DNA from 2 places in the Methylobacterium sp. M6A4_1b genome. Region 1 is predicted to be linked to the other one. Evidence: predicted binding sites of a transcription regulator. Region 1 holds the regulator's gene; the other holds the start of a gene.
What was found. Region 1 encodes HrcA, which represses chaperone genes, less so after heat shock. Its sites were predicted from a motif close to GTTAGCACTCNCNNNNNGNGAGTGCTAAC; they were not measured.
Positions count from the first base shown of each region.

Region 2: a site for HrcA is predicted at 2,793-2,821, ahead of groES (co-chaperone GroES). Genes of this name have one in related genera too.

Region 1 is NZ_JBKEZQ010000044.1:12,250-17,230, reverse strand. It holds partial or broken gene ACLBWX_RS21975 (DUF1236 domain-containing protein) at 1-449, shown strand, start outside; gene hrcA (heat-inducible transcriptional repressor HrcA) at 510-1,565, opposite strand; gene ACLBWX_RS21965 (hypothetical protein) at 1,843-2,151, shown strand; gene rph (ribonuclease PH) at 2,286-3,014, shown strand; gene rdgB (RdgB/HAM1 family non-canonical purine NTP pyrophosphatase) at 3,011-3,643, shown strand; gene hemW (radical SAM family heme chaperone HemW) at 3,707-4,885, shown strand; gene ACLBWX_RS21945 (penicillin-binding protein activator) at 4,886-4,981, opposite strand, start outside.
Region 2 is NZ_JBKEZQ010000025.1:20,390-25,370, reverse strand. It holds gene glcE (glycolate oxidase subunit GlcE) at 1-23, opposite strand, end outside; gene ACLBWX_RS18970 (lipopolysaccharide biosynthesis protein) at 124-1,578, opposite strand; gene ACLBWX_RS18965 (magnesium transporter CorA family protein) at 1,667-2,677, opposite strand; gene groES (co-chaperone GroES) at 2,890-3,177, shown strand; gene groL (chaperonin GroEL) at 3,262-4,905, shown strand.

The sequences.
Region 1 (4,981 bases):
ACGGCGGACCCGCGGCGCGGGGTGATCGCGACGGCAAGGCGGACCGTGATGGCAAGGCGGACCGTGATGGCAAGGCGGACCGCGATGGCAAGGGCGCTCGCGGGGACCGGGATGACCGCGGGGGCCGCGACGGCCGGGCCGATCGCGAGGGCCGAGGCGGTCGTGGCGACCGCGGTGCGGTCCGGGGCGCCTATGGCCGCCTCGGTGCGCCGCAGCGGACGGAGTTCCGCCAGAGCGTGTTCCGCCGCGGGATCCCGCGCCTCGCGGCCGGCGCCTTCGCGCTCACCGTCGGCACGGCCATCGCCCGCAGCTACACCCTCTACGACCTGCCGCCGGACATCGTCCGGATCGCGCCGGAATACGAGGATTACCGCTACGTGCTGGTGGACGACGACATCGTCATCGTCGATCCCGACACCTACGAGATCGTCGACGTGATCCGCGGCTGACCCGACCGGTTCGGAAACTCATGGGGGCGGGGCTTCGGCTCCGCCCCTTCGCGCGTCCGCTCAGCGCTTGCGGTCGAGGAGGCCGGAGACCACCCGGGCGGTGTAGTCGACCATCGGCACGATGCGCGCGTAGTTCAGGCGCGTCGGCCCGATGACGCCCACCACGCCGACGATCTTCTGCGAGCCGTCGCGGAAGGGCGCCGCGATCATCGACGAGCCTGAGAGGGAGAACAGCTTGTTCTCCGAGCCGATGAAGATCCGCACCCCCTCGCCGCCCTCGGCCCGCGACAGGAGTTCGATCACGTCCTTCTGGGTCTCGAGGTCGTTGAACAGCAGGCGGATGCGCTCGAGGTCCTCGGCCGCGCGCAGGTCGTCGAGGAGGTTGGCCTGACCGCGCACGATGAGCTGGCGCGCATCCGAGGGGCCAACGCTCACCGCGAGGCCGGCATCGACCAGGCGCTCGGTGATGACGTCGAGCTCGCGCTTCATCGCCTGCCGGCCCGATTCGATCTCCGCCCGCAACGTTCCGAGGGTCCGGCCCTGCAGCCGGGCGTTCAGGTAGTTCGAGGCCTCCTGGAGAGCGCTGGCCGGCAGGCCCGGCGGCAGGTCGAGGAGGCGGTTCTCCACCGAGCCGTCGTCGGAGACGAGCACGACCAGGGCCCGCGTCGGATCGAGGCGCACGAACTCGATGTGCTTGAGATGGACGTTGGTCTTGGTGGTCAGGACCACGCCGGCGCCGCGGGAGATGCCCGAGAGCAGCATCGAGGCCTCGGCGAGGGCGGAATCGAAGGTGTGGCCCGAGGCGGCCGCGCGCATCTGCGCCTCGATCCGCTCCTGCTCCTCACGGCCGACATCGCCGAGTTCGAGCATGGCATCGACGAAGAAGCGCAGGCCCTGCTCCGTGGGCAGGCGCCCCGCGGAGGCGTGCGGCGCGAAGATGAGACCGGAATGCTCCAGGTCCGCCATGACGTTGCGGATCGAGGCCGGCGACAGCGCCATCGGCAGGATGCGGGCGAGGTTGCGCGAGCCGACGGGCTCACCGGTCGTCAGATAGCTCTCGACGATCTGCCGGAAGATCTCGCGCGAACGCTCGTTCAGCGCACTGAGCACCTGCATCTGCTGCGATGTCGAGAAGGGGCGGGCGGGCTCTGTCACGATCCATTCCTGAGGCGGAGAGTGTGACGATCTCCAGTGCTTTACACAATGCTTCCCGCGGTCACTCCCCGGGGGACATCACGCGGCCCGGAAGAAACAGCTTGGCCGTGTGAGGCGTTCCGCGCGGTTCGTGCGTTGCCCTAGCCCATCGTCGAAGGCGGGCCGCGAGGCCGGGCCGACGGCGACGGGACCTTTCCGATATCCACCTTGCCGTATCGCACAGAGGAGTGACCATCCCATGAGACCCACCGCCCGATCCGGTCTGATCAAGTCCCTTGCCATCGTCCTGGCGATGGTCGGTGCGATGCTCTTCGGGGCGCCGCAGGGCGCTCAGGCCGCCCCCGGCATCGTCTCGACCGAGGTCGCCGGCTCCGCCGCCGCCATCACCGACGTGCAATATGGCGGCCACATGCGTCACCACGGCCGCGGCTACCGCCACCATCACCACCATGGCCGCCACTTCGGCCATCGTCACCACCGCCACTTCGGCCACCATCACGGCCGGCACCACGGCCACCACTACGGTCATCGCCGCTACCGCTACTGATCGGAAGCCCGGGCCGGCTCCCCAGCCGCCAGGCCTGCCTTGTCGGGGCGACCCTCGCCTCGTCGGGCCGACTCTTGCCGGGCGATCCCCCAAACCGTAAAGCCGCTCTCCATCACATCCGGAAGGAGAGCGGCATGCGGCCCTCGAAGCGCGCGACCGACGAACTGCGCAACGTCACCCTGGAGCGCGCCGTCTCCCGCCACGCCGAGGGTTCCTGCCTCGTCAGCTTCGGCGACACCAAGGTGCTCTGCACGGCCACCCTGGAGGAGCGCGGCCCCGGCTGGCTGCGCGGCTCGGGCAAGGGCTGGGTCACGGCCGAATACGCCATGCTGCCCCGCGCCACCCACGAGCGCACCCGGCGCGAGGTGAATTCCGGCAAGCCGTCCGGCCGGACCCAGGAGATCCAGCGCCTGATCGGCCGGTCCCTCCGCGCCGTCACCAATCTGCCGGCCATCGGCGAGCGCCAGATCACCGTCGATTGCGACGTGATCCAGGCCGATGGCGGCACCCGCACCGCCGCGATCACCGGGGCCTGGGTCGCCCTGCACGATTGCTTCACCTGGATGCGCGGCCGCTCGATCATCTCGGTCGACCCCCTGCGCGACCACGTGGCCGCGGTCTCCTGCGGCATCTACAAGGGCAAGCCCGTCCTCGACCTGGACTACGCCGAGGATTCCGGGGCCGAGACGGACGCCAACTTCGTCATCACGGGCACCGGCGGCCTCGTCGAGGTGCAGGGCACCGCCGAGGGCAAGCCCTTCTCCGAGGAGGAGCTGTTCGAGCTGCTGCGGCTCGCCAAGGGCGGCACCCAGTCCCTGGTCGCCCTCCAGAAGCAGGCCGTGGCACCGGGAGCCTCCGCATGAGCGGGCATCGCATCCTCACCGGCCGCGTCGTCATCGCGACCCACAATGCCGGCAAGCTCGTGGAGATGCGCGAACTGCTGGCGCCATTCGGCGTCGACGCGGTCTCGGCGGGCGAACTCGGGCTGCCCGAGCCCGACGAGACCGGCACGATGTTCGCCGAGAACGCCGCCATCAAGGCGCTCGCCGCCGCGACGGCCTCCGGCCTGCCGGCCTTCGCCGACGATTCCGGGCTCTGCGTCAACGCGCTGGACGGGGCGCCGGGGCTGTTCTCGGCGCGCTGGGCCGGTCCGTCCAAGGACTTTTCCGGCGCCATGGCCCGCATCGCCACGGAGCTCGACAAGCGCGGCGCCACGACCCGGCGGGCGCATTTCGTCTCCGCCCTGGTGATCGCCTGGCCGGACGGCCACACCGAGACCTTCGAGGGCCGGGTCTTCGGCGAACTGGTGCCGCCGCGCGGGGCGAGCGGCTTCGGCTACGATCCGATGTTCCTGCCCGACGGCTACGACCGCACCTTCGGCGAGATCTCCTCGGAGGAGAAGCACGGGGTCGACTGGCAGACCGGCAACGCCCTCTCGCACCGCGCCCGCGCCTTCGTGCTCCTGGCGCAGACCTGCCTGCGGCGCCCTTGAGACCGGCGCCGGGATTGCCAAAGCGCGGTCCCGCGCGCACATCCGCCCCATGACGTGCGCCCCATGACCGAACCGACAGGCCCGGACCACCCGACCCGCGACGCGGGCTTCGGGGTCTACGTGCACTGGCCCTTCTGCGCCTCGAAGTGCCCCTATTGCGACTTCAACAGCCACGTGCGCCACGCGCCCGTGGACGAGGGGCGCTTCCTGCAGGCCTTCCGGGCCGAGATCGCCCATGTGGCGGCGCACACGCCCGGCCGGACCGTGTCCAGCGTGTTCCTCGGCGGCGGCACGCCTTCCCTGATGCAGCCCGCCACGGTCGCGGGGCTGCTCGACGCCATCGGGGGCGCCTGGACCGTGGCGCCGGGTGTCGAGGTCACGCTGGAGGCCAACCCGACGAGCGTCGAGGCGACGCGCTTCCGCGGCTACCGGGCCGCCGGCGTCAACCGCGTCTCCCTCGGCGTCCAGGCCATGGACGACGTCTCGCTCAAACGGCTCGGACGCCTGCACAGCGCGGCGGAAGCCATGGCGGCGGTGCGCGTCGCCGCGGCGCATTTCGAGCGCTACTCCTTCGACCTGATCTATGCGCGCCCCGACCAGAGCCCGGCCGCCTGGCGGGCCGAGCTCGAGGGCGCCATCGCCCGGGCGGCGGAGCACCTGTCGCTCTACCAGCTCACCATCGAGCCGGGCACACCGTTCTACGGCCTCGCCGCCGCCGGCAAGCTGGTCCCGCCCGACGACGATTCCGCGCGCGCCCTCTACGACGTGACGCAGGAGGTCTGCGACCGGGCCGGTCTGCCGGCCTACGAGATCTCCAATCACGCCCGGCCGGGCGCGGAATCGCGCCACAACCTGCTGTACTGGCGCTACGGCGAATATGCGGGCATCGGCCCCGGCGCCCATGGCCGCCTCCTCGGGGAAGCGGGCCGGATCGGCACCGTCACCGAGCGGACCCCGGAAGCCTGGCTCGCCAAGGTGGAGGCCCAAGGCCACGGCATCGTCGAGACCGAGGCCCTCGCGCCCTCCGACCAGGGCGACGAGTTCCTGATGATGGGCCTGCGCCTGCGCGAGGGCATCGATCCGGGGCGCTACGCCGCCCTCAAGGGGCGCGCCCTGGATGCCGATCGGATCGACGACCTCGTCGCCGAGGGGCTGATCGCGCGCGGACCCGACGGCCGCATCGCCGCGACGCCGGCCGGCGCGCCGGTGCTCAACGCCCTGGTGGCGGCGCTCGCCGCCTAATCAGGTCCCCGAGGGGCCGAGCGTGCGGGGGGCCGGGCTGACGATCGCGGGCGCGCCGGAGCGGATCTCGTGGACCGCCAGCGCCCGGTCGCTCGG
Region 2 (4,981 bases), on a different contig from region 1:
TCGTGAGGCTCATATGCACGCATCGTTTCCTGCCCGATCCGGGGTGCTCTGCGGCGCCCTCGATCCTGTTCCTAGGCGATCACCTTAGAGGAGCTTCGCCGCGATGGCATCCGGCGCGGACCGCTATTCGGCGTGCGCCGCTTCCACAGGAGGTCGCGCGAAGCGGGCTTCCACGTGCCCGCGTAGGCCAGCGATGTCGAAGAGCCAGACCAGCGCGCCATAGATCACGATGCCGAGGGGCACACCGATCATCAGGACCTTGGTCGGCTCGATGTGGCGCAGGGGCAGAAGGCAGAGCCCCATTGCCGAACAGGCTATGCCGGCCGCCAGGATCTCCCACCATGGCAGGCGCAGGCGGTCGGGTCCGGTCAATGCGCGCCAAGCCAGGAGCAGGGTGGCGGCGGCGAGCCCGAGGGTCTGGGCGATCGCGACGCCTTCGGGTCCGAGCCGGGGCGGCAGGACCCACAAGCCGAGTGCGTTGAGGCCGAGGCCGACCAGGGCCGCGGCGATCACCGGCCGGGTCCGGCGTCGGATCTGGAAGATCGGGTTGAGCGCGAAGTTCATCATTGCCAGGCAAAAGAAGCCCGGCACCATCAGCCCCGCATAGGCGGCGAAGGGGCCGCGATAGGCTTCCGGCACCACCAGGGCCTCGAGGGCCGGGAGGACCGCCCAGAACCCCACTGCGCAGGGCAGCAGCAGCGCCACCACGACACCGATGTTGAGCCCGACCTGGCGTTCGGCGGCGGCCCGGCCCTCCTCCTCTTCGACCCGGACCGCGAGCTGGAACAGCAGCAGGTCGAGGGCGGTCCCAAGGGTGCCGATGCTCCGCGTCGTCACGTCGGCGGCAAGAGCGAAGTAACCGGCCTCCGCGAGCCCCGAATGGGCGGCGATGCTGCCGCGATTGAGGAACGGCATCAGCTGATAGATCGCGTTGGCCGCGATGAGCGGCAGGCCGTAGGCGACGAAGAGCCGCCAAGCTTCGCGCAGCTTCAGCCGCACCCGCGGGGTGACGGGATCGCGCAGCGGGCGGTGCAACAGCAGGATCGCGAGGGCCTGGCTGACGCCTGCCGCCGTCAGCACCCAGACCGGCTGGGGAAAGAACCAGGCGGCGCCCGCCATCAGCACGAAGGCGAGGCCATTCTTGACCGCCACGAGATTGAAGTAGAGCCCACCGTCGAAGCGGGCGCGGGCGAGCGCAGCATGGTAGTCGAACACCCCGATGCCGAGGGCGGCCACCGCTGCGCCTGCCGTGATCGCGAGGCGGCTCCCGGCACTAGGCTCGATCGTCAGCCCCAATCCAGCGCAGATTACGGCCGCGGCGAAGAGCGCCAACGCCAGGACTGCGTAGGCCCGATCGAGGCCCTGCCGGATCCAGGGCTCGTCGAGGCGAACACGGGCCGAGTAGAACCGCGTCGCCGAGAGGCGCAGCCACTCGAACAGGACGGTGTTGGCCACGATGGCGCCGGCCGTCGCGAGGGCGAACAGGCCGAAATCCGCAGGACCCAACAGCTTGGCGATGAGGAGGCCGAGAATGAAGTTCAGGCCGGCATTGAGGACGAAGGCAGCGATCACGGCCATGGCGCGGACGGGTCATCCTCGAATGCCGGCTGAAGGGGCATCGCCATGCAACGCTCTAGCGAGCGCGGGCAAACATTCCGTCAATCGGTCACAACCAGCCCCGGATGCGGAAGAAAACGATCGGAATGATGGCACTCACCAGGATGAGGCCGAGACCGTAGGGATAGCCGTAGGCCCATTCCAGCTCGGGCATGTGCTTGAAGTTCATGCCATACATCGAGGCGATCAGGGTCGGCGGGATGCCGACGACTGATGCCACGGTGAGCACGCGGAAGGTGTTGTTCTGCTCGATGCTGATCAAGCCGAGGGTCGCGTCGAGGAGGAATTGGACGTTCTCCGAGAGCCGGATCTCGAACTCGTCGAGGGAAGCGATGTCGCGCCGCACAGCCTCGAAGCGCGGGACCTGCTCCTCGCCGAGGATATGCGCGCACTCGTTGGCCACGAATGGCACGATCCGTTCGAGACCGAGGAGGCTCGAGCGGATCTTGCCGAGGGTCTTCCCGCGCCGCCCGATGCCACGCAAGATCCGTCGCAAGGCCAGATCGCGACGGCGCGGCGTCTGGCTCCGGAGCTTTGTGTCTCCGGCGGGCGCACCGCTGCGGACGTCGAAATCGAAGATCCGCGTCGAGAGTTCGTCGAGGTCGGCGCCCATATCCTCCAGGGAATCCGCGAGGCTGTCGACGAGCTCTTCCATCAGGAGGAGGAAGATCTCGGTGGAGGTGGTGCCAGGCCCCTCGCCGGTGTCGATGCGCTTCTTCACCTCCGCGAAGGCGCGCAACTCGTGGAACCGCACGGTGACGAGGCGGTCCCGGGTCAGCACAAATCCCAAGGGCTTCAGCTGCGTGTCGAGCTTGTCGAAGGTCACCATCGGCGTCGAGAGCGAAAAGCCGGTCTTCAGCCGCCGCAGCCGGCTCGAATTCTCGACCTCGCTCAGTGCCCTGCGCGATGGCACCCGGATGCCGGTACAGGCTTCCACCCGCTCGGCCTCCTCGGCACTCGGATCATCCAGATCGATCCAGACCACTTCCGACGGGTAAGCGGCCTGCGGCGCCTGCGCCTGAGGCTCCACCGCGCCCTGCGGACCATGAAGCTTGATCATCCGCGAAGGACTTTCCGTCGGCTTGTGGAATCGGGGATGATCCTGTCGCCGGATCGTCGTCCGAGCCTGCGACAGTCTTGACTCGAACGGCGCCCGCGCCTAACTCGGCGCCATCGTTGGCACTCACCCGAGGCGAGTGCTAACGGCCCGGGTTGAGCGCGCTGCCGCGCCGCATCAACGCCATCCACGAATTTGAAGCAAGAGGGCAGCTCATGAAGTTCCGTCCGCTGCACGACCGTGTCGTCGTCCGCCGCATCGAAGGCGAAGAGAAGACCAAGGGCGGCATCATCATCCCGGATACCGCCAAGGAGAAGCCGCAAGAGGGCGAGATCGTCGCCGTCGGACCCGGTGCCCGTGACGAGGCCGGCCGCGTGAACCCGCTCGACGTCAAGGCCGGCGATCGTGTCCTGTTCGGCAAGTGGTCCGGCACCGAGGTCAAGATCGACGGTCAGGACCTCCTGATCATGAAGGAATCCGACATCATGGGCGTCGTCGCCTAAGTCGGTTTCGGTTCTCCCCCCTTTCACGAGCCCTTCGAGGGCGCCATCCGGCGCCTCGGGGCCCATCACTGACAAGGATCTGACATGGCAGCGAAAGAAGTCCGCTTCGCCTCCGACGCTCGCGAGAAGATGCTCCGTGGCGTCGACATCCTCGCCGACGCGGTGAAGGTCACGCTCGGCCCCAAGGGCCGCAACGTCGTCATCGAGAAGTCCTTCGGCGCACCGCGCATCACCAAGGACGGCGTCACCGTCGCCAAGGAGATCGAGCTCGCCGACAAGTTCGAGAACATGGGCGCCCAGATGGTGCGCGAAGTGGCCTCGAAGACCAACGACATCGCGGGTGACGGCACCACCACTGCCACCGTGCTGGCCCAGGCCATCGTCCGCGAAGGCGCCAAGTACGTTGCCGCCGGCATGAACCCGATGGACCTCAAGCGCGGCATCGACCTCGCGACGAAGGCCGCCGTCGAGGACATCACGAGCCGCGCCAAGAAGGTCGCTTCGTCCGAGGAAGTCGCCCAGGTCGGCACCATCTCGGCCAATGGCGACACGGAAATCGGCGAGATGATCGCCCACGCCATGCAGAAGGTCGGCAACGAGGGTGTCATCACCGTCGAGGAAGCCAAGACCGCCGAGACCGAACTCGACGTCGTCGAGGGCATGCAGTTCGACCGCGGCTACCTCTCCCCGTATTTCATCACGAATGCGGAGAAGATGGTCGCCGAGCTCGAGGACCCCTACATCCTCATCCACGAGAAGAAGCTCTCGTCGCTCCAGGCAATGCTGCCGGTTCTCGAGGCCGTGGTGCAGACCGGCAAGCCGCTCGTCATCATCGCCGAGGATATCGAGGGTGAGGCGCTCGCCACGCTCGTCGTGAACAAGCTGCGCGGCGGCCTCAAGGTCGCGGCCGTCAAGGCTCCGGGCTTCGGCGATCGCCGCAAGGCCATGCTCGAGGACATCGCGATCCTGACCCAGGGTCAGATGATCGCCGAGGATCTCGGCATCAAGCTCGAGAACGTCACCCTCCCGATGCTCGGCCGCGCGAAGCGCATTCGCATCGAGAAGGAGACCACCACGATCATCGACGGTCTCGGCGAGAAGTCGGACATCGAGGCCCGCGTCGGCCAGATCAAGGCGCAGATCGAGGAGACCACCTCGGACTACGACCGTGAGAAGCTCCAGGAGCGCTTGGCCAAGCTCGCCGGCGGCGTCGCGGTCATCCGCGTCGGCGGCGCGACCGAGGTCGAGGTCAAGGAGAAGAAGGACCGCGTCGACGACGCGCTCAACGCCACCCGCGCTGCGGTGGAAGAGGGTATCGTCCCCGGCGGCGGCACCGCCCTGCTCCGTGCCCGCGAAGCCGTCCGCGCCCTCAAGAGCGACAACCCGGACGTCCAGGCCGGCATCAAGATCGTGCTGAAGGCCCTCGAAGCCCCGATCCGCCAGATCGCCGCCAATTCCGGCGTCGAAGGCTCGATCGTGGTCGGCAAGATCACCGACAACACTTCCTCGATCACCTTCGGCTTCAATGCCCAGACCGAAGAGTACGTCGACATGATCCAGGCCGGCATCGTCGACCCGGCCAAGGTCGTGCGCACAGCCCTCCAGGACGCCGCCTCCATCGCCGGCCTCCTTGTCACCACCGAAGCCATGATCGCCGATGCTCCGAAGAAGGACAGCGGCGCCCCGGCGATGCCGGGCGGCGGCGGCATGGGCGGCATGGACTTCTAAGAAGTCCGAACCGCACCGGATCGGAATGGGGGTCGCCGCGAGGCGGCCCCTTTTTTCGTCTGCGGCACCCCATCGG